2 linked regions of the Massilia litorea genome follow. The protein of the gene in region 2 binds, or shares a complex with, the protein of the main gene of each other region. Links are inferred from orthologs where the notes say so. Each region holds a gene or a part of one and is shown on either strand. Other genes may lie near its edges. The genes, in order: LPB04_RS01905 and uvrB.

Region 1 (16,396 bases), 2.4 Mb from region 2 along the record:
TCGACCACTCGAACTCGCCGGCGGCACTGCGCTCGCGCAGCAGGTCTTCCTGGGCATAATAAAAATTCGGGGTCAGGTGGCGCGGATCGTCCTCATAGAACGGGGCCTGGGTTGCACCCAGGTGCACGCCGTAGACCTTTGCGCCCTGGTAGTGGACGACGCGCTGTAACGGCGCCCCCACGCTTTTCAGGCCGTCGAGCAGGTTGCGCAGCATGCCGCCGTTGATCCGCTCTTCGTCCAGCAGGTCGGTCCCGCCCTTGAGCGCGGCGTAGAACACGTGGGTGGTGTCGCGCGCGCCTTCCAGGGCCCGCGCGGTAGCCTGCGCGTCGAGCAGGTCGGCCTTGATGGTTTCGACGCCGTCGACAAGGGTGCGCGGCAAGGCACGGACCTGCCAGTCGGGACGTCCCTGCAGTTCGCGCACGACCGCGTTGCCGATGATGCCGCTGGCGCCGACGACCAGCGCACTGTATTTGGTATTCATCCGTTCCTCCGTTGGCTTAGTGCGCCGCTTCCCAGTTCGCGCCCACGCCGGTCTCGGCCACCAGCGGCACCTTCAGTTCGGCGACACCCGCCATCAGCTCCGGCAGCTTCGTTTTGACCAGTTCCAGCTCGGCTTCCGGCACTTCCAGCACCAGTTCGTCGTGCACCTGCATGACCATGCGCGTGGCGAGTTTTTCGGATTCCAGCCAGCCCTGCACCGCGATCATCGCCAGCTTGATCAGGTCGGCGGCCGTGCCCTGCATCGGCGCGTTGATCGCCGCCCGTTCGGCGCCGGCGCGGCGCGGGCCGTTCGGGGAGTTGATCTCGGGGAGCCACAGGCGGCGGCCGAACACGGTCTCGACATAGCCCTTCGCCTTGGCCGCCAGGCGCGTCTCGTCCATGTACTGCTTCACGCCGGCGAAGCGGGCAAAGTAGCGGTCGATGTAGTTGGCGGCGGCGCCGCGCTCGATCTGCAGGTTCTGGGCCAGGCCGAAGGCGCTCATGCCGTAGATCAGGCCAAAGTTGATGACCTTGGCGTAGCGGCGCTGCTCGGAATCGACTTCGTCCGGGGCGACGCCGAAGATCTCTGCGGCGGTCGCGCGGTGGATGTCGACGCCTTCGGCAAACGCCTTCAGCATCGCTTCGTCGCCCGAGATGTGGGCCATGATGCGCAGCTCGATCTGCGAGTAGTCGGCCGAGACGATCACGCTGCCCGGCGGCGCAACAAAAGCTTCGCGGATGCGGCGGCCTTCTCCGGTGCGTACCGGGATGTTCTGCAGGTTCGGATCGTTGGAGGCCAGGCGGCCCGTGATGGCAACTGCCTGCGCGTAGTTGGTGTGCACGCGGCCGGTGCTCTGATTGACCATCTTCGGCAGCTTGTCGGTATAGGTCGATTTCAGCTTCGACAGGCTGCGGTGCTCGAGCAGGACCTTCGGCAATGGAAAATCCTCGGCCAGCTTTTGCAGCACCTCTTCGTCGGTCGAGGGCGCGCCGGTGGCGGTCTTCTTGATGACCGGCAGGCCGAGCTTCACGAAGAAGATCTCGCCGATCTGTTTCGGCGAGCCGAGGTTGAACGGGCCGCCGGCCATCTCGTAGGCCTTGGCTTCGAGTTCAACCAGGCGCGCGCCCAGTTCGCGCGATTGCGCTTCCAGTTTCGCGGCGTCGATCAGCACGCCGTTACGCTCGATCTTCTGCAGCACGATCTGGGTCGGCAGCTCGATGTTCCTGTAGATGAAGCTCAGGCCCGCATCCTTTTCCACGTGCGGCAGCATGGTCTGGTGCAGGCGCAGCGTGATGTCGGAATCCTCGGCCGCGTACTCGGTCGCGCGATTCAGTTCGACCTGGTCGAAACAGATCATGTTGGCGCCCTTGCCGCAGACGTCGACGAAAGGAATCGTCGTGTAGCCGAGGTGGCGCATCGCCATCGTGTCCATGTCGTGCGGCTTGTGCGACTCGAACACGTAGGACTGCAGCAGCGTATCGTGGACGATGCCCTTTAAGGTCACCCCATGGTTGTTAAAAATGTGCATGTCGTACTTCAGGTTCTGGCCCAGCTTCGGCTTGTCCGGGTTTTCCAGCCAGCCGCGCATGCGTTCCAGCACCTCTTCGCGCGGCAGCTGTTCCGGCACGCCGGCATAGCGGTGCGCCACCGGGATATAGGCGCCCTTGCCCGCTTCGACGGACAAGGAGATGCCGACCATCTGCGCCGTCATCGGGTCGAGCGAAGTCGTTTCGGTATCGACCGAAGTCAGCTCGGCCGCATCGGCCAGCGCCAGCCATTTATCGAGCTGCTCCCAGGTCGTCACCAGTTCGTATTCGCCCTTGATGATCGGCATGCCGGGCAGCGTGTCCTGTGCGCCTTCCGGCGAATTGAGGACCGGGCCGCCGGTCGGCGTTTGCGACAGTTCGCGCAGCATGGTTTTAAAGCCGTAGCGATTGAAAAAGTCGCGCAGCGCATCGGTGTCTTCCGGGCGCGCCACTAAACTTTCCTCGATCGAGATCACGTGGCCCATCAGGTCGCAGTCGGTTTTTACCGTGATCAGCTGGCGTCCCTGCGGCAGCCATTCCAATGCCGAGCGCAGGTTTTCGCCGACGGCGCCGGTAATCGTGTGCGCGTTTTCGATCACGCCGTCGAGCGAGCCGTGCAAGGCAAGCCATTTCAGGGCCGTCTTCGGGCCGCACTTGTTCACGCCCGGCACGTTGTCGACGGTGTCGCCGATCAGGGTCAGGTAGTCGATGATGCGGTTCGGCGGCACGCCGAATTTCGTCAACACGCCGGCTTCGTCGAGCTTTTCGTTGCTCATCGTATTGATGAGCGTGACCTTGTCGTTGACCAGCTGTGCCAGGTCCTTGTCGCCGGTCGAGACGATGGTGTGCATGCCCTTCGCCGCGGCCTGCACGGCCAGGGTGCCGATCACGTCGTCCGCCTCCACTCCTTCCACCATCAGGATCGGCCAGCCCATGTGGCGCACGACTTCGTGGATCGGCTCGATCTGCTTGGAGAGGTCGGGCGGCATCGAGGCGCGGGTCGCCTTGTACTCTGGGTACATATCGTCGCGGAAGGTTTTACCTTTCGCATCGAAGACGCAGGCAATGTAGGCGGCCGGATAGTCGGCGCGCAGGCGGCGCAGCATGTTGACCATGCCGTGCATGGCGCCGGTCGGGTGGCCGTCCGGGCCGCGCAGGTCGGGCAAGGCGTGGAAGGCGCGGTACAAATAGCTGGAACCGTCGACGAGCAGCAGGGTATTTTGCATAGGTGTAGGGTGAAGCGGCGAAGAGCCAAAAGTGGGTCCGCAAGCGGGTGGTACATTATCGCAGAATCGGCATGAAGAAAGCACAACAGGAAGGCTGCGGCTGAGCTCTTATATGGGGTCGCCGGCACACATTTCACAGGGAAGGCACTGTGTTTGTTACAATGGTTCAAACGATATTAGGTGACCATCATGCCGCGCACACTTCCCCGCCTGACCCTGTCGATCGCCCTGCTGGCCTGCGCCGGCACAGTGTACGCACAAACGGCCCAGACCGGACAAACCTCGCCGGCCGCACCTGCTGCGACCAGCGGGCAGCCGCAGACCGAACGCATCGAACCGGGCAGCGACGAGCCGGCCACGAAGATCGAACCGCGCCGCGGCACCCGGATCAAGGAAAAGCGCAACAATGGCCAGGTGACCGAAGTCGAAGTCCAGGCGGGCAAAAGCCACTATACGCTGAAGCCGAACCAGCCCGCCGGCAACGCGGTGCCGGGCGATGCACAGAGCAGCGCCTTCCGCGCACCGCAATGGCAGGTGATGGAATTCGACCTGAACGGGAAGAAAAAGGCGGCCGATGCCGAGGCTGCTGCTGCCGCTGCGGGAACCACGGCGCCGGCGCCGCCAGGCAGCGTGACCGCCAGCTCGATCGGCGCTGCAGGCGCACCGAAGGTCAAGGTGCCGCCGGCAACTGTCCAGATGACGAAGCCGGCGGACATTCCGCCGCCACCGCCGCTGCCCGCTACCCGCTGATCCAGCTGCCAGGCAGGCGCTTGCGCCCGCGCGCCCAGATTCTTTCCACCTCAGACTTTCAAGCCCTCTCGCACCATGGCAGTTTTCACGGCGGTAACACTGGATGACCTCACCCAGTGGATGAAACAGTTTCCTCTCGGCCAGGCAGTGGCGCTCAAGGGCATTGCCTCCGGCATCGAAAACAGTAATTTCTTCCTGACGACCCAGCGCGGCGCCGAGCGTGCCGAGTATGTGCTGACGGTCTTCGAGAACCTCGACTTCGACCAGTTGCCCTTCTACCTGCAACTGATGCGCCACCTGGCCGAGCGCGGCATCCCGGTGCCGGCGCCGGTGCCGAATGCCGTCGGCGACCTCGTGGTGCCGCTGCACGGCAAGCCGGCCGCCATCGTCAGTAAACTCGAGGGCAGCTCGCAGATGGACCCGCAACCGGTGCACTGCGCGGAGGTCGGTACGATGCTGGCGCGCATGCACCTGGCAGCAAGCGACTTCCCGATGCAGCAGCCGAACCTGCGCGGCCTGGCGTGGTGGCAGGCCACCACGCCGCTCGTGCTGCCCTATCTGACGCCCGCGAACGCCTGCTTCCTGCACGATGAAGTCACGTTCCAGACAGAGTTCGCAGCCAGCCCCGTCTACGCGCAATTGCCGCGCGGCCCGGTCCACGCCGACCTGTTCCGTAATAACGTGATGTTCGTCGGCGAAAAGCTGACCGGCTGCTTCGACTTTTATTTTGCCGGCGTCGACACCTGGCTGTTCGACCTGGCCGTGACCGTCAACGACTGGTGCATCGACCTGGACAGCGGCGAGCTCGACGAGGCGCGCGTGAATGCGCTGCTGGCCAGCTACCGCGCCGTGCGCCCGTTCACCGATGCGGAAGACATTGCCTGGCAACCGATGCTGCGCGCCGCGGCGCTGCGCTTCTGGCTGTCGCGCCTGTACGACTTTTACGTGCCGCGCGAGGCCGAGATGCTGACGCCCCACGACCCCACCCATTTCGAGCGCATCCTGCGCGAGCGCATTGCGACGCCCGCACCGCGCCTGGCTAATTTCGAATGAACAACATGCCCGCAATTACCGGCTGGAACTGGCTGAAGCAAGGCACCGGCCTGTTCCGCAAACAACCCGCCGCGCTGACGACCCTGCTGTTCGCCAACATCCTGTTCAGCCTGCTGATCAGCGCCGTGCCGCTGCTGGGCAAGATGGTGGCCGTGGTCCTGATTCCCTCGTTCTCGATGGCTTTCATGAAGGCCTGCCTGATGATCGAGAACGGCGAGCGCGTCACGCCCCCGGTACTGCTGACCGGCTTCAGGAAGCCGGTCATCGGTCCGCTGTGCAAGATCGGCCTGATCTACCTCGGCGCCTCGCTGCTGCTGACCTTGCTCACCAAGGTCGCGATCGACCCGAGCTTCTGGCAGCAGGTGTCGCAGCCGGTGGACCCGGCCGCGCCGCCGCAGGTGCAAGCTTCGGACCTGCTGGCCATGTTCGGCATTTTCCTGCTGGACGTGGCGGTGCTGATCGCACTGGCCTTTGCCGCGCCGCTCACCTACTGGCAGCAAATGGGGCCGGGCAAGGCCACCTTTTACAGTTTCTTCGCCGTCCTGAAAAGCGCGCGCGTGTTCATCGTGCTGCTGATGGCCTGGTTCGCGATCTTCTTCGGCATCTGCTTCATCGTCGCGCTGGTGCTGGGCGGCACGAGCCTGGCGCGCGTGGCGATCATGTGGCTGATCTTCCTGTTCGTGCTGCTGCTGCAGTGCGCGATGTATGCGGGGTATCGGCAGATTTTCGGGAAGCCGGTGGAGATGCCGGCGACAGGGCGCGTCAACCTCGACAAGTGAAGCTGTTGTAGGGTGGGCGGATCTCCGCCCACGCGGTGATACGCGACGGCACGATAATCGAGCATGCAATCGGAGCAGTACGCGGGGGCGCGGTCATCAGGTACGAAGTCGGAGCCGTTGCGTATCACCGCGTGGGCATGAATGCCCACCCTACGCAAGGCCCCCTTAGCGGGCGATCCGCTCCAGTTTCGCCACCGACAGATCGAGCACTTTCATCCCGGCCGCGCCGAAGTTGATCTGCGCGCGCGCCGCACCGGCGCCACCCTCGATATTCACGATCACGCCTTCGCCGAACTTGGCATGCGCCACCGCTTCGCCGATGCGCCAGCCGGAGCCCCCGCCCGATTTCTGGGTGATCTGGGCGGCGATCTTGTTGTCGCTACCGGCGTTGCGGAAGGCGGCGTCGTCCCAGGCGGTCGCCGCCTTCTTGTTGGCGAACCAGTGGCTCTGCACGCGCGGCGAGAGCCATTTCAGGGCTTCTTCGGGCAGCTCGTCGAAGAAGCGCGATTTCATATTGAAACGGGTCTGGCCGTGCAGCATGCGCTGCTGGGTGAAGCTCATATATAAACGCTTGCGTGCGCGCGTGATCGCCACATACATCAGGCGCCGCTCTTCGTCCACGCCGTCCGCCTCGCGGGCGCTGGTTTCATGCGGGAACAGGCCCTCTTCCAGACCCGTGATGAACACGGCATCGAATTCCAGGCCCTTGGCCGAGTGCACCGTCATCAGCTGCATCGCGTCCTGCCCCGCCTGGGCCTGGGCATCCCCCGCTTCAAGGGAGGCGTGGGCGAGGAAGGCGGACAGCGGCGACATGACCTGCGGCAGCGGCGTGTCGGCATCCATGATCTCGATGCCGTCCTGGTACACGACCGCGTCGCCGGCCTGCGCCTGCGAGGGCGGACCCAGGTGGGCCGGCGCGAACTGGCCGAAGCCTTCTTCCTGCACGAACTGGGTCGCCGCGTTGACCATCTGCTCCAGGTTTTCGATACGGTCGGCGCCTTCTTTTTCGTTGGCGTAGTGGGTGAGCAGGTTGCTGCGCTCGAGCACGACACGCACCATTTCCGGCAGCGCCAGCTGCTGGGTCTCGAAGCGCGCGCCCTCGATCAGTTTCACGAAGCCGCCGAGCGAGGTGCCGGCCTTGCCCGTCATGTAGGGCACGGCCGCGTACAGCGAGATGCCATAGGTATCGGCCGCCATCTGCAGCTGCTCGATCGAGCGCACGCCGATGCCGCGGGTCGGGAAATTCACGACGCGCAGGAAAGCGGAATCGTTGTGCGGATTGTCCATCAGCTGCAGATAGGCGATCGCATGCTTGACCTCGGCGCGCTGGAAGTAGCGCAGGCCGCCGTAGACGGTATAGGGAATGCCGGCCGCAAACAGCGCGTGCTCGATGACCCGGCTTTGCGCGTTCGAGCGATACAGGATCGCGATTTCCTTGCGCTCCAGGCCTTCGCCCATCAGGCTTTTGGCTTCTTCGATGATCCACTGCGCTTCTTCGAGATCCGACGATGCTTCATAGATGCGCACCGGCTCGCCCTGCCCCGCATCGGTACGCAGGTTTTTCCCCAAACGCTTCGTGTTGTTGGCGATCAGGTAGTTGGCGCTGTCGAGGATGTGGCCATGCGAGCGGTAGTTCTGCTCCAGCTTGATCAGGTTCTTGACATGGAAATCGCGCTCGAAGGCCGACATGTTGCCGACGTTGGCGCCACGGAAGGCGTAGATGCTCTGGTCGTCGTCGCCGACGGCGAAGATGGCGCCGCCGACCTGCTCGCCATGCCCGGCCAGCAGTTTGAGCAGGTTGTACTGCAGGTCATTGGTATCCTGGAACTCGTCGACCAGCACGTGCTTGAAACGCATCTGGTAGTGCTGGCGCAGCGGCGCGTTGCGCGACAGCAGCTCGTAGGAGCGCAGCAGCAGCTCGGCGAAATCGACCACGCCTTCTTTCTGGCATTGCTGGTCGTAGAGTTCGTAGAGCTCGACCATCTTGCGTTCGATCGGATCGTAGGCCTCGACCTGGCCCGCGCGCAGTCCCTGGTCCTTCGCGTTGTTGATGAAGTACATCAGGTTTTTGGCCGGATATTTTTCATCGTCGACGTTTGCCGCTTTGAGTAACCGCTTGATCATCGACAGCTGGTCCTGCGAGTCGAGGATCTGGAACGATTGCGGCAGCGCGGCGTCGCGGTAGTGGGTGCGCAGCAGGCGGTTGCACAGGCCGTGGAAGGTGCCGATCCACATGCCGCGCGTGTTCACCGGCAGCATGGTCGACAGGCGGGTCAGCATCTCCTTCGCCGCCTTGTTGGTAAACGTTACCGCCATGATGCCGGCCGGGCTCACCTGTCCGGTCTGGAGCAGCCAGGCAATACGGGTCGTCAGGACGCGGGTCTTGCCCGAACCGGCGCCGGCAAGGATCAGCGCACTTTGCGAGGGCAGCGTAACGGCTGCCAATTGTTCGGGATTGAGGTTGTGAAGGAGATTCATGCGGCCATTATAGCGCCGGGATCTACTGTATGCCCATCCAGTCACGCGTAGAAACTGTTCAGTGTTGACAGAAAATTTCGACCGAGCTCGTATTCTGAAAGAATATTTCGCATTGAGCGCAGCGGGCTGGCCGCCGATGTCCCACCGCTCGTGCTGCATCTCATGCATGGATTCGTCAATTTCCCACGCACCATGCATGAGCAATTTCCAAGCGAAAATCGAAAAAGCCGCTCTATCTTTCAATATCTTCATTTAACTCAGCAGTAACGGCACGCATCCCTCCCGCGCGCCACCTGTTCAGAAATTCGCTTAACTTAACGACAAATACGCGATGCATCGCGTGGTCCAATATCCATTGTTGTCACCAAAGGAGAAACCTATGTTGAATCGAGTCGTGACGGTCGCCGCACTTGCAGTCGGCGGAATGATGTTGTCGAAACAAATGAAGAAGGGCCGCACCCAGAACGGCGATTCGTCGATCATCGAGGCGATCGAAGTGAACGTCCCGCTGCGCACGGCCTACAACCAGTTCACCCAGTTCGAGGACTTCCCGCAGTTCATGAAGAGCGTCAAGGAAATCCGCCAGCTCGACGACAAGCGCCTGCACTGGAAAGCGAATATTGCCGGCGAAGACAAGGAATGGGATGCGGAAATCACCGAGCAGATTCCCGACAAGCGCATCGCCTGGCGCAGCATCGGCGGCGTGCACAATGCCGGCGTAGTAACCTTCCATAAAATCTCGGACAACGTCACCCGCGTGACGCTGCAGATGGATTACCAGCCGGACGGTGCGCTGGAAGCCATCGGCGACGCCCTTGGGGCGGTGCGCATGGAAACGCGCTCGAACCTGCAAAACTACAAGGAAATGCTGGAGAAGCGCGGCTCCGAAACGGGCGCATGGCGCGGCAAGATCGACCAGCACTGATCAGTGCAGCGTTGAATAAAAACAGCCCGGAGGCCAGCGATGGCCTCCGGGCTGTCTTCGTTCGCAGGACGTCCCGACCGCGGCCGGGATGCAGCTTTTACCAGACCCGGCAACGCTTCAGCGCCGCCATCGGCTGCCCCGGCTTGCAGGCGAAGGCCTTCTCGAACTCCGGCATGTTGATCACGACACCGTTCACCCGGTACTTGCCCGGCGAATGGGGATCGGTCATGGCGGTGACGCGCAGGTTTTCAGGACGGTCGTTTTCGCAGGCCCATTGCGCATAGCCGACGAAGAAACGCTGCTCCGGCGTGAGGCCATCACGCGCAGGCTGCGCCTGCTGAGGCATGCTCGCCATCTGCGTCTTCCAGGCCATCCAGCCGAGGATCACACCGCCCAGATCGGCCACATCCTCGCCCAGGGTCAGCTTGCTGTTGATCTTGATGTCGTCCACCACCGTGTAGCCCGCGTACTGGTCGACGATGCACTGGGCGCGGTCGGTGAATTCCTTGGCGTCCTTTTTGGTCCACCAATCTTTCAGGTTGCCCCTGGCATCGAACTGGCGGCCCTCGTCGTCGAACGCATGGGTCAGTTCGTGGCCGATGGTGCCGCCCGTGTTGCCGTAGCCGGGGGCGTCGTCCATCTTCGGATCGAACAGCGGCGGCTGCAGCACGCCGGCCGGGAAGTTGATGTCGTTCATCTGCGGATTGAAATAGGCATTCACCGTCGGCGGCGTCATCAGCCACTCGCTGCGGTCGAGCGGCTTGCCGATCTTGGCCAGCTGGCGCCGGTTCTCGAACTGCGTGCCGCGGATGGCGTTGCCGGTGAAATCGTCGGGCCGGACCTCGAAGGCCGAATAATCGCGCCAGGTGTCCGGGTAGCCGATCTTGTTGACGATGGCGTCGAGCTTTTCGCGGGCGCGCTTCTTCGTGTCCGGGCTCATCCAGTCGAGCGACTCGATGTCTTTCGCCATGGCCTCTTCCACCTGGCGCGTCATATGCAGCGATTTCGCCTTCAGCTCGGGCGAGAATGCGCGGCTGACGAATTCCTGGCCCAGCGCTTCGCCCAGCTGCGCGTCGACCAGCTGCACGCAACGCTTCCAGCGCGGCGGCTGTTTCTCGACGCCGCGCAGGGTCTGGCTGAAGAAGGCGAAATGCGGCTGGTCGAACTGCGGCGCCAGCGCCGGAGAGAGGCTTTTCAGCACATGCCAGCGCAGATAGGTCTTGACCGCCACCAGGTCGTTCGCGCGCAGCTGTTTACTGAACGCCTTCATGAACTTCGGTTCGGTCACGTTGAAGGTCTTGATGCCCGGCTGGCCCGCGGCGGCCAGATAGCTTTTCCAATCAAAACCCGGCGTCATCGCCTGCAGGCCTTTCAGGTCCGTCTTGTGGAACAGCTTATACGGGTCGCGCTTGTCGACCCGGGTCAGCGAGGCCTGGGCCAGCGCGGTTTCGAGGCGCATCACGGTCGCGGCCGAACGTTTGGCGCTCGCTTCCGATTCGCCGATCAGGCCGAACATCGTGCGCACGTGGGCTTCGTACTTGGCGCGGATTTCCTTTGAGCGCGCGTCGGTTTTCAGGTAATAGTCGCGGTCCGGCAAACCCAGGCCGCCGCCGCTGGCAAAGGCGATCACGCGGGTCGAGTCGCCGAAGTCCTGGTTCGAGCTGAACCCGAAGAAGAAATCCTCGCTCGACAAGGCCAGTTGCAAGCCGGCCAGTACGCGCGGCAGTTCGCGGATCGAGGCCATGCTGTCGATCTGGGTGAGGAACGGCGCCAGCGGCTCGGCGCCGCGTTTGGCGATCGCGCCCTCGTCCATGCAGGCGCCGAAGTAGTCGCCGATCTTTTGCTGGGTCGCGTTGCGGCCCTCCTTCTGTTTCGCCAGGCCGTCGAGGATGCCCCACAGGTAGCGCTGGTTATCCTGCGCCAGCTTGCTGTAGACCGACCAGCGCGCCTGGTCGCTTGGGACCGGGTTGTTCTTCATCCAGCCGCCGCACGCGTACTGGTAAAAATCGACACAGGGATCGGCGCTCTTGTCCATCGCGCTGACGTCCAGGCCCGGCGTGTAGGGGAAGGTCGTGGCCGGACGATCCGGTTCGGTGGTCTGGGCAGCGGCGAAGGCGGCGCTGCAGGCAAGCGCGCCGGCGAGGGCAAGACGGGTCAGTTGGTGCATGGGTGGATGTCCGCGAAAGTGATCCTCCATGCTGACATATAAATATTGCTGAAGCAATAATGATCAGCTGCTGATAGGGAATGCAGAACGCGTATTAAACCGGCCGATAAAGCGTCATACTTGCTTTGATAGCAACAACTTCGTACACTTGGCCGCTCGGGCTGCCTGCAATCGGCCAGAAGCAGCCGTTGACGAAGTGCGCGGTGCATCACACGATAAAGGGGGCAAGAGATGCTGGAACTGAGTAGTCCACGGTGGAGTGAGCTGAGCGATGCGTACGGCAGCGCTGCGAAGATTCCTGAGCTTCTTCGGCAGCTATCGGCTTTACCCAGTGATGATGGCAGATCCGAACCGTGGTTCAGCCTATGGAGTGCCCTTGCTCACCAAGGCGACGTGTACTCGGCTTCGTTCGCAGCGGTTCCACACGTTATCGCGGCAATCGCTAGCTCACCAGAACGCGTGACCGATGTGTATTTTCACTTCCCCGCATGGGTCGAAATCTGCCGGCACAAGAATGGCGTCGATGTTCCCGATGAGCTGGTAGCAGATTACTTCGACTCACTAAGCCGCATTCCTGCTTTGGTTGCAAGTGCCGAAGAAAAGCAGTGGAGCGCTGCTTTTACGGCCTGCGCTCTGTCTGCTACTGCCGCCGCAAAGGGTCAACACGAGCTTGCAGAGGCGCTGCTAGAGCTGACCTCATCGGACACCGTTGGCGAGTTCTTGGAGTGGTCCTACGACCGCTAAGGGTCGTAAGCGGACGCTACAATAGGTCCGCAATCGGCCAGAAGCGGGCATTTGCGTCAACCTATCGACAAGGTAAAGACCATGCGTTCTCCGTCAAGACTCGTTCCACCTCGCAGCGAGAATGGCTTCTCATGGGTATGGCTGCTGGGAGCTTTGTTGGTTGGATTCGGGTATTTTGTGCATTCCTTCTCGAACGTGGTCCGGTGCATTACAGCGTTTCTGATTCTTGTGTTTTGCGCTTACGTGACTGTTATCAACAAACGGGAAAAGCGCAGATTTGAAGCGATTTCCAGCATCCGTGACGAGGAATCAATATGTACCTTTGCACGGAGTTTCTCGACCAGGCATGTGGATACTTGGGTCATTCGTGCAGCACATCAGGAGATCCAGCGACTGATGAAGTCATACGTACCGGCCTTCCCCGTGCGAGCGTCGGACGTTCTCTTGGACGACTTGCACATAGATTCCGACGACATCGAGGAATTGTTGGTGGACATTGCCGCGCGGACTGGGCACTCGCTTGATGAGACCGAAAGCAACCCTTTTTACGGGAAGGTCGATACGGTTCGGGATCTGGTGCTATTCATCAATGCACAGCCACAATTGGCCACTGTTCGGCCGTCCGCTTAGGGTCGGTTGCGAACGTACACTAGAGGTCTGCAACCGGCCAAGAGCGGACGCAGAAGAACAAGGAGACCAATGATTTATCTCGACTGTTCGGGAGTGCATTTTGGTTCGCAGCTCGACGAGAAGCATCTGTTTGAGTGGGCGATGGAGATTTCGGGTGTCCTTCGGTGGGAACAAGATACGTTGGTGGTCAGAACGAACCTATCGCAAGCATCTCTTAGAGACCTGTTAGCTTTGTTCAGTCGCTATCAAATACCAATGGCCCAGCTGTCCCAATTCCGAACGTCCAAGAACGAAGATTGGTTTGCCGCACCAAAGACGTATTGGTACAACCGCGTTTTCGGTAAGCCTGCCCGCTGACAGCAGGGCTGCCCGAGGTCCGCTTCGGGTCGCAAGCAGACGCTACCAAACCAGAAATCGGACGAGCACGGTTCACCAAGTCCACCCGCCAGACCAGCCTCCTGTCACCTTTTGTATGTAAAACGTCATCACCGAGGAGCGGCCCATGACAAAGTTTCTTGTTTCCTTCCCCGCGAGCGCAATGGATGTTCCTGCCGAGGACATGCCTGCTGTTGCTGAAGCGTCGCACGCGATTATCCGAGAGGCAAAGGCCGCCGGGGTCTACGTGTTTGGCGGTGGAATCAATATCGAGGTCGCACCCGTCATGGTTGCAGCGGACGGCAGCTGCACAAGCGACACATATCGCCAGACCAGAGAGTTCGATGGGGGCTTTTGCGTACTCGAACTGCCGTCCAGACCGGATGCTGTTCGGTGGGCGGCCAAGCTCGCTGCGGCCTGCCGCTGTGCACAGGAGCTGCGCGAGTTCTACTACGATCCTGAAAGCTGATGTAGATGCCGGACCTGATCCGTTTCACCGCCCTCTTCGCCCTCACCGCCCTCGCCGAAATTGTCGGCTGCTATCTGCCCTGGCTGGTACTCAAGCAAGGTAAATCCGTTTGGCTGCTGCTGCCGGCCGCCGCATCGCTGACCCTGTTCGCCTGGCTGCTGACCCTGCATCCGACTGCCGCCGGCCGCACCTATGCGGCCTACGGCGGCATGTATATCGCGGTGGCCCTGCTGTGGCTGCGCTTCGTGGACGGCATCCCGCTGAGCCGCTGGGACCTGGCCGGGGCCGGCCTGGCGCTGGCCGGGATGGCCGTGATCGCCCTGCAGCCTCGTTAGATCAGTCGCCCGGGCCTTCGCCCGGCATCGTATCGGCCATCAGGCGCAATTCTTCGGGCGTCAGGTCTTCCGGTTTCTTGCCCGCGAGGGCATCGAAGTCCTCCGCCCCGGATGCTTTGTCCTCTTGCGGCTGCACTTGCGGCTGTCCTGTGGCATGGCCGCCCTGCTCTGCTGCGGCTCCCGGTTGCTTGTTCATGTCGTGCTCCATTCTGGTGGTTCAAAACCCCAGTCTGGCACAGGGGCGCCTTCGGTGGCGCCCCGCTCCGGCCCATCAATGGCCTGGGCCGCCTCCGCCGCCTCCGCCGCCGGCCCCGTGCATGCCCGGCCCGCCGCCGCCACGCATCGGGCGCTGGCCGTTGCCGCCGAAACTGCCGAAGCGGTAGGACAGGCCGACGAAATACGTCCGGCCATTGAAGCGGCGGATGCTGTGTTCGCGCAGGCGGTCGGTCTCGGTGATCGATTCCATCTTCTGGGAATCGAACAGGTCGTTGACGTTGAGCACCAGGGAGAGCGCCGGGCTCAGGTTGTGGCGGTAATTGAAATCGGCCGTGCGGACCGGCTGGCGGTAACCCTCGCCGAGCAGGGTCTTGCCCTGGGCGTTGAGCATCAACTGGAAATGGTTGTTGCGGTCGTATTGATAGCCGAAACGGGCGCGTCCGCTCAAGGTGGTCGCGCTGCGCTTGTCGCCGCTGGCACTGCCCAGCACGCTTTGTTCGGCATAGCCGAGGTTGCCGCTGGCGTTGACGCTCAGCTTGTCCGTGAGCTTGCCGCCGAACGTAAATTCGAGGCCGCCCGAATTGCTGCTGCCGGCGTTTTCCTTGGTCGTCAGCAGGACATTGTCGGCCAGGAAGAAGCGGCGTTCGGAAATCAGGTCGGTATCGCGCCGCGCGTACAGGCGCAGGTTCGTATCCACTTTGCCGAGCTTGGTCTCGATGCCGAACTCGAGCGAATCGGAGTCGCTCGGCTGCAGCGCCGGATTGCCGGAGGAAACGTTGTACTCGTCGCGGTACACGACGAAGGGATTCAGGTCGCCCGCGCCCGGACGGCGAATGCGGTGCGCGTAGCTCAGGCGCAGCGTGGTGTCGTCGGACCAGCCATAGGTGACGAAGGCGCTCGGGATCGCGTCCAGGTAATGGTTGCCGGCACGGATATTCGTCGTCGCCTGGAACATGTCGACATCGGTGTACTCGGCGCGCAGGCCGCCGAGCACGCCCCAGTCCTTGTTGATGCGCCATTGATACGAGGCGTACAGGGCCGCGGTCGTCTCGTCGAGCTCGAAGCGGTTGCTGCGGCCGGTGTTGAGGCGTTCGGCTAGCGTCGCGGCGTCGATGTCGAGGTAGGCGTTGTCGAACACGCTGCTGGTGCGCGCCAGTTTATAGCCGAGTTTGACGATGCCGTGTTCGCCCGGCAGCTCGTAGTCGCCCGTGAAGTCGGCGATGCGGTTGCTGGTCTCGTTGTCCTGACGCGTGCGCGCGGCCTGGGCATTAACGGGACGCACCGTGTAGTCGCTGGCGTTGCGCAGGTCGCCCTCGGTCTTCGCGCCGGACAGGCGCAAGTCCATTTTAAAGAGTTCGCCCTGGGAATCACCCTTGTGGTCGAGGCGGGTCGACAGGCTGTAGTTGCGGCTGCGGCCGTCGCGGCTTGCCTGGCGCAGGTAGTCGCTGTCGACCAGGCCGGCGGCATTGGTGCTGTGGAAGCGTTCGCTCGAAACGGTATCGCTGTCGGTACCGGAGGCCATGACGGTCGCCGCGACGACATCCTTCTCGCCCAGGTTGTAGCTCAGCGACGCATTCATGCCGACGGTGTCGTTGGCGGTATCGCTGTTCGAGGCCTGGGTGCTGCGCGCCACGGCGCCGGTGGCCGGATCGATGCGTTCGCGCACCGTGTCGCCGGTCGACTCGCGCTTGTCGCGGCGGCCATACACCCCGCCCTGGACGCTCATGCGTCCGGTCGTATAGCTGCCGAAACTGCTGAGGTTGGCACGGCCCTCGGTGCCGAGGTTCGCGTTCACCGAGGCGAAACCGCCGGGCGTCCGTTCGCGCCGCATCACCAGGTTCAGGATCGGTCCGCCGCCGCCCTCATTACCGAACTGGGCGCCGGGATTATTGATGACCTCGACCGATTCCAGGTCGGCCGCCGGCAAGGCATTGATCGCCGCGGCCCGGTTATCGCCCTGCATCATGGCCGAGGGCTTGCCGTCGACATAGATCTGCACATTGCTCTTTCCGCGCAACGTCACGTTGCCGTCCGGGTCGACCGCCACCGAGGGCACCTTGTTCAGGGTATCGGCCACGGTATCGTTCGAGCTGGCCGGATCGGCCTTCACATCGTAGACCTGGCGGTCGATGCGGTTCGCGTTGCGCTTGGTGGTCACCGAGACCGTCGCCGCTGCCTCGGGCGCGGACTGGGCCTGCTCGGGCGTGGAAGCGGACACAGGCGCAGGCGCCTGCTGCGCCAC
Region 2 (6,271 bases):
TGGTGTTCATGTTCTTCGGCCAGCATTTTCTCGCCGCCTTGCACCTGAGCCCGATCGCGCTGCGCATCGGCGGCGCCGTCATCCTGCTGATCATCGCGATCCGCATGATCTTCCCGCATCCCGACGGCGTGCTGGGCAAGAGCGAGCATGGCGAACCTTTTATTGTTCCGCTGGCGATTCCCGCATTGGCCGGTCCCTCGGCGCTGGCCACCGTGCTGCTGTTCAGCTCGAATACGATATCCGAGACCATGGTCCACGTGGCGGCGCTGGCCGCGGTCGGCGTGGTGTGGCTGATGGTGTTCCTGAGTGCGGAGCGCCTGCAGCAAAAGCTGGGGCCGCAGGTGATGACGGCCTTCGAGCGCCTGATGGGTTTGATCCTGACGGCGATGTCAGTCGAGATGCTGCTGGGCGGTATCCGGGAATTCGTGAAGACCCTGTGATATGAGCGATACGCGCGCCACCGCCCCACACCCGCAGGACGCCGCCCCCGGCGCGGCCTCGCCCGTCTTCCTCAGCGGCGGCGGCGAAGTCGGCGCCTTGATGCGTGCGCACGACTGGTCGCGCTCGCCCCTGGGTGACCCATCGACCTGGCCGCAGGCGCTGCGCACGGTGGTCTCGCTGATGCTCGGCTCGGCGTTTCCCATGTTTTGCGCATGGGGCAAGGACCAGGCCTTCCTGTACAACGAGGCGTATGTCCCCGTTCTGGGCGACAAGCATCCGGCGGCGATGGGCGCGCCTTTTCGCGAGATCTGGTCGGAGATCTGGGCCGATATCGGCCCGATCGGCGAGCGCGCCTTGCAGGGCGAGGGTACCTACTGGGAAAAGTTGCCGCTCCTGATGAACCGGCACGGCTATGACGAGCAGACCTGGTTCACGTTTTCCTACTCGCCCGTGCGCGACGACGACGGCGCGATCGCGGGCGTCTATTGCGCCTGCGTCGAGGTGACCGGACAGGTGCTGGCCGAGCGCTACCGCGACGAGGAAAACAAGCGCCTTGTGACCCTGTTCGAGCAGGCGCCCGGCATCATCGCCGTGCTGCGTGGTCCTCAACACATGTTTGAGATCACCAACAAGAGCTATATGGAGATGATCGGGCGCACCGACCTGGTCGGCAAGACGGCGCGCGAAGCCCTGCCGTATGTCGAGGGGCAGGGCTTCTTCGAGTTGCTCGACCAGGTGTACCAGAGCGGCACGCCCTTCGTCGGCCATGCCGTGCCCTTCGACGTTGCGCGCGAGCCCGGCATGCCGCTCACGCGCCGCTATCTCGACTTCATCTACCAGCCCATTCGCGACGCGGCCGGCGAGGTGGTCGGTATTTTTGTGGAGGGCAGCGACGTTACCGTGAGGAAGCAGGTCGAAGACGAGCTGCGCGCCGCCAACCGCCAGAAGGACCAGTTCCTGGCGATGCTGGCGCACGAGCTGCGCAACCCGCTGGCGCCGATCACGACCGCGGCCCAGCTGCTGAAAATGGGCACGCTCGACGCGAAAGCCGTGCGCAACGCGAGCGAGATCATCGCGCGCCAGGCCGAGCACATGACCGACCTGGTGAACGATCTGCTGGACGTCTCGCGCGTGACGCGCGGCCTGGTCACGCTGGAGAAGGAAGAGCTCGACCTCAACGCCGTGGTGGCCGGCGCGCTGGAGCAGGTGCGCCCGCTGATCGAATCGAAACGCCATTCGCTGACGATGCAGCTCTCGGGCGAGCCGGTGCACGTAATGGGCGACCGCACGCGCCTGGTGCAGGTGCTGTCGAACATCCTGAACAACGCCGCCAAGTACACGCCGACCGGCGGCCAGATCATGCTGCGCGTGACCGCGATGGATGACCGCGTGCTGGTGACCGTGACCGACAACGGGATCGGCATCGAGCCGGACGTGCTGCCGTATATCTTCGAGCTCTTCACCCAGGCCGAGCGCACGCCGGACCGTTCGCAAGGCGGCCTCGGCATCGGTCTCGCGTTGGTAAAAAGCCTGGTCGCGCTGCATGGCGGCAGCGTCGACGCGCGCAGCGAGGCGCCGGGACGCGGCAGCGAATTCGAGATCTGCCTGCCGCGCCTGGATGCGGCACACTCTGCGCCGGCTGCAACTGGCGGCGAGGCCCCGGCCGCACGCGCGCAGCCGCTACGGGTGATGGTCGTCGACGACAACCAGGACGCGGCGCAGATGCTGGCAACGCTGCTGGAAGTGCAGGGCCATGCGGTCTCGGTGGAGTACGACGGCCGCGGCGCCGTACTGCGTGCCCGCCTCGACCGGCCGCAGGTCATGCTGCTCGACATCGGCCTGCCCGACACCGACGGCTATGCGCTGGCGCGCCAGCTGCGCGCGATGCCCGAACTGCGCGGCGTGACCCTGGTTGCGCTGACGGGTTACGGCCAGAACGAGGACCGGAGACTGGCCGAAGAAGCGGGATTCGACCACCATCTGGTGAAGCCGGCGGACCTGGCGCAGGTCAGCAGCATCCTGGCATCGGTCCAGCGCAATCCGGCTTAAGTTTCCAGCGCTTGTGCGAAGCGCGCCATTCGGCAATACTTCCGTGCGCTTCTCTTCCATAAAAAGGTAAAACGATGAAACAAGCAATTTCGGCCCTCGGGCTCGTCCTGTTCCTGAGCGCTGCCGCCGCCGGCGCCGCCCCGGCCGCACCGAAGGCTCCCGCTGCCCAGGCGCAGGGGCTGCAAAAGATCGACACCGCCGTCGGCAAAGGCAAGGAAGCCGTTGCCGGCAAGACCGTCGTGGTCCACTACACCGGCTGGCTGTACGAGCCGAAAGCGGCCATGCAACGCGGGCAGAAGTTCGACAGCTCGGTCGGCGGCGAGCCGTTCAGCTTCCCGCTGGGCATGGGCGCGGTCATCAAGGGCTGGGACCAGGGCGTGGCCGGCATGAAGGTCGGCGGCAAGCGCACCCTGGTGATTCCGTCGGAACTCGGCTATGGCGCCCGCGGCGCCGGCCCGATCCCGCCGGGTGCGACGCTGCTGTTCGATGTCGAGCTGCTCGACGTGAAGTAATCCTTATCTGTCGCGACACGAAACGGCCTGCGGGCCGTTTTTTCGTTGGCGCGGCCGATCCGTGCGCGGCGGGCGGTGGGCTTCGTTGTATGCTGAGATCACCCGATTTCATGTTGTGGACCCATGAGAACCTGGAGAATTGCAATCGAAAAAGTGGCGCTCGACCGCAGCTGCGAGGGCGCCCGCAAGAGCGGCGGACACTGGCATAGCGAGGGCGTCCCGGCGCTGTACGCGGCGATGACGGTCGAGCTGGCCGTGCTGGAAAAATTCGTTCACACGGAGGAAGTCGACGAGGAGCCGCTGGTGCTGGTGGCGATCGACTTGCCGGACGATCCCGAACTCGGGCTGGACGTGGCGCGCGAGGATTTGCCGGAAGGCTGGGATTCACTCGATGACGGCGGCAGTGCCATGCTGTTCGGCACGGCCTTCCTGAAGAAGCGCGAACATCTTTATATGCGCGTGCCCTCGGTGATCGTGGGCGAGGGCGTGAATCTCGTGATCAATCCGGCACATCATGCGTATGAGCAGGTCAAATTGAGCATTGCGAGGAGCTTCAGTTTTGATCCGAGGATGTTCAAGCGTTAGGGGCAGGAATCGTTGCGCAGATCTTCATGGCGCGTACGCGTGGGCAATGCCCACCCTACGGTGCGCTACTGCCCGTAGCAAGTTCATGAAACAGTGGCGTAACGTAGGGTGGGCATGCCCACGCGGATCACCGTATGCGCTGCTGCGAACTTTCACACCGGCCAAAGAAAAACGGCGCCGAAGCGCCGTTCCTTACTTGCCCAACATCGACACCACGTTGTCCGCCCCCGGCGCCCCGAAGGCCTGCTGCTTGAGCACATGCAGCTGGTCGCGCATCTGCGCCGCCTTCTCGAACTCGAGGTTCTTGGCGTGGTCGACCATGAGCTTCTCGAGGCGCTTGATTTCCTTCGAAATCTGCTTCTCGCTCATCGCCTCGACCTTGGCCACCTGCGCAGCTTCTTCCAGTCCCAACGCGCCCTCGGCCATGGCCTTCTGCGCGGCATTGCTGTAGACGCCGTCGATCAGTTCCTTGATCTTCTTCTGCACGCCCACCGGGGTGATGCCGTTCGCCTCGTTGAAGGCGATCTGCTTGGCGCGACGGCGCTCGGTTTCGTCGATGGCGCGGCGCATCGAGTCGGTGATGCGGTCGGCGTACAGGATCGCCACGCCGTTCAGGTTACGCGCCGCACGGCCGATGGTCTGGATCAGCGAACGCTCGGAACGGAGAAAACCTTCCTTGTCCGCGTCCAGCACGGCCACCAGCGACACTTCCGGCAAGTCCAGGCCCTCGCGCAGCAGGTTAATACCGATCAGCACGTCGAAGGTGCCCAGGCGCAGGTCGCGCAGAATCTCGACGCGCTCGACCGTCTCGATGTCGCTGTGCAGGTAGCGCACCTTGATGCCGTGGTCGCTCAGGTATTCCGTCAGCTGCTCGGCCATGCGCTTGGTGAGCGTGGTGATCAGGACGCGCTCGTTCTTCTTGATGCGGTCGTTAATCTCGCTCATCACGTCGTCCACCTGCGACAGGGCAGGGCGCACGATGATCACCGGGTCGACCAGGCCGGTCGGACGCACCACCTGCTCGACCACGTTGTCGGCATGCGCATTCTCGTACTCTGCCGGGGTGGCGGACACGAAAATCGTCTGCCGCATCTTGCCTTCGAACTCTTCGAATTTCAGCGGCCGGTTGTCCAGCGCCGACGGCAGGCGGAAGCCGTAGTCGACCAGGTTCGTCTTGCGCGAACGGTCGCCGTTGTACATGGCCGAGAGCTGGCCGACGAGCACGTGCGACTCGTCCATGAACATCAGCGCGTCCTTCGGCAGGTAGTCGACCAGGGTGGGCGGCGGTTCGCCCGGCATCGCGCCCGACAGGTGGCGCGAATAGTTCTCGATGCCTTTCGTGAAGCCGATCTCGGCCATCATTTCGAGGTCGAAACGGGTACGCTGTTCCAGGCGCTGCTCTTCGATCAATTTATTTTGCTGGCGGAATTCTTCCAGCCGGTCCTTCAGCTCGGCCTTGATCGACTCGACGGCGCGCAGCACGGTCGAGCGCGGCGTGACGTAGTGCGAACCCGGGTACACCGTAAAACGCGGGATCTTCTGGCGCACGCGGCCGGTCAGCGGGTCGAACAATTGCAGCGATTCGATTTCATCGTCGAACATCTCGACGCGGATCGCGAGTTCCGCGTGCTCGGCCGGGAAGATGTCGATCGTGTCGCCGCGCACGCGGAAGGTGCCGCGTCCAAAGTCCATTTCGTTGCGCGAATACTGCATCTGGATCAGGCGCGCGATGATGTCGCGCTGGGCTACTTTATCCTTGTGGCGCAGCGTCAGGATCATCTTGTGATATTCGTTCGGATTACCGATACCGTAGATGGCCGAGACGGTGGCGACGATGACGACGTCGCGCCGCTCCATCAGGGATTTCGTGCACGACAGGCGCATCTGCTCGATGTGCTCGTTGATCGACGAGTCCTTTTCGATGAACAGGTCGCGCTGCGGCACATAGGCTTCCGGCTGGTAGTAATCGTAGTAGGACACGAAATACTCGACCGCGTTCTGCGGAAAGAATTCGCGCATTTCCGAATACAGCTGGGCGGCCAGGGTCTTGTTCGGCGCAAAGATGATGGCCGGACGGCCGGCGCGGGCAATCACGTTGGCCATCGTGTACGTCTTGCCGGAACCGGTCACGCCGAGCAGCGTCTGGTACATCAGGCCGTCTTCGATGCCCTCGACCAGTCCTTCGATCGCGGTCGGCTGGTCGCCGGCCGGCGGGAAAGGCTGGTGCAGCTTGAAGGGCGAGTTCGGGAAGGTGATCACAGTCGGTTCCGGACCGGTTGCGATAGATACATCAGCCATGTTTCGAGACCTTTGCTAGAATGGGAATCCGTTTGCGGCACCGCAGCAGAGATATCGCTGCGGCGTCGCTGTCTATACAACTGCTGCGATCCACCGACAAAATCAGTTTATCACGATGACTTCTACAGCCTCCGCCAGCCTCTTCGGCGCCATCGACATGGCCCCGCGCGACCCGATTCTGGGCATCACCGAAGCATTCAACGCCGATACGAACCCGGCCAAGATCAACCTGGGGGTCGGCGTTTATTACGACGATGGCGGCAAGGTGCCTCTGCTGCAATGCGTGCAGAAGGCGGAGGCGAAGTTGATCGAACAGCTGTCGCCACGCACCTACCTTCCGATCGAAGGCCTGGCTGCGTACGACAAAGCCGTGCAGGAGCTCGTAT

The links.
Region 1: the proteins of uvrB (region 2) and LPB04_RS01905 are in contact, whole or in part, in a crystal structure (PDB 7EGT), measured with the Thermus thermophilus proteins. The link is inferred for Massilia litorea from one-to-one orthologs. Residues at the interface, in WP_096411307.1 of Thermus thermophilus: Glu23, Leu25, Arg26, Asp27, Gly28, Glu29, Arg30, Phe31, Arg55, Glu326, Asp327, Phe328, Glu379, Ser382, Gln383, His398, Gly400, Arg401; in WP_096412145.1 of Thermus thermophilus: His654, Arg656, Phe657, Gln666, Asp668, Glu669, Lys680, Arg681, Leu682, Ser683, Lys685, Tyr686, Ala687.

Annotation. Positions count from the first base shown.
Region 1 is NZ_CP062941.1:432,132-448,527, forward strand. The notes cover bases 5,638-8,668. They hold LPB04_RS01905 (UvrD-helicase domain-containing protein), read right to left. Parts: upstream 8,294-8,668; coding sequence 5,981-8,293; downstream 5,638-5,980. Other genes in these bases: LPB04_RS01900 (BPSS1780 family membrane protein), read left to right, coding at 5,638-5,815. Also shown: LPB04_RS01880 (SDR family oxidoreductase), read right to left, coding at 1-481; polA (DNA polymerase I), read right to left, coding at 498-3,233; LPB04_RS01890 (DUF2782 domain-containing protein), read left to right, coding at 3,423-3,983; LPB04_RS01895 (homoserine kinase), read left to right, coding at 4,059-5,036; more of LPB04_RS01900, read left to right, coding at 5,042-5,637; LPB04_RS01910 (SRPBCC family protein), read left to right, coding at 8,673-9,218; LPB04_RS01915 (M13 family metallopeptidase), read right to left, coding at 9,316-11,385; LPB04_RS01920 (hypothetical protein), read left to right, coding at 11,617-12,129; LPB04_RS23955 (acyl carrier protein), read left to right, coding at 12,181-12,759; LPB04_RS01925 (hypothetical protein), read left to right, coding at 12,829-13,116; LPB04_RS01930 (YciI family protein), read left to right, coding at 13,262-13,603; LPB04_RS01935 (YnfA family protein), read left to right, coding at 13,609-13,938; LPB04_RS01940 (hypothetical protein), read right to left, coding at 13,940-14,134; LPB04_RS01945 (outer membrane beta-barrel family protein), read right to left, coding at 14,210-16,396. UniProt on the Escherichia coli protein: A helicase with DNA-dependent ATPase activity. Unwinds DNA duplexes with 3'-5' polarity. Translocates on single-stranded DNA with 3'-5' polarity. Initiates unwinding more efficiently from a nicked substrate than double-stranded DNA.
Region 2 is NZ_CP062941.1:2,872,191-2,878,461, forward strand. The notes cover bases 3,333-6,271. They hold uvrB (excinuclease ABC subunit UvrB), read right to left. Parts: upstream 5,886-6,271; coding sequence 3,780-5,885; downstream 3,333-3,779. Other genes in these bases: LPB04_RS12820 (RES family NAD+ phosphorylase), read left to right, coding at 3,333-3,587; LPB04_RS12830 (amino acid aminotransferase), read left to right, coding at 6,001-6,271. Also shown: LPB04_RS12805 (MarC family protein), read left to right, coding at 1-440; LPB04_RS12810 (hybrid sensor histidine kinase/response regulator), read left to right, coding at 442-2,490; LPB04_RS12815 (FKBP-type peptidyl-prolyl cis-trans isomerase), read left to right, coding at 2,565-3,002; more of LPB04_RS12820, read left to right, coding at 3,126-3,332. UniProt on the Escherichia coli protein: The UvrABC repair system catalyzes the recognition and processing of DNA lesions. A damage recognition complex composed of 2 UvrA and 2 UvrB subunits scans DNA for abnormalities.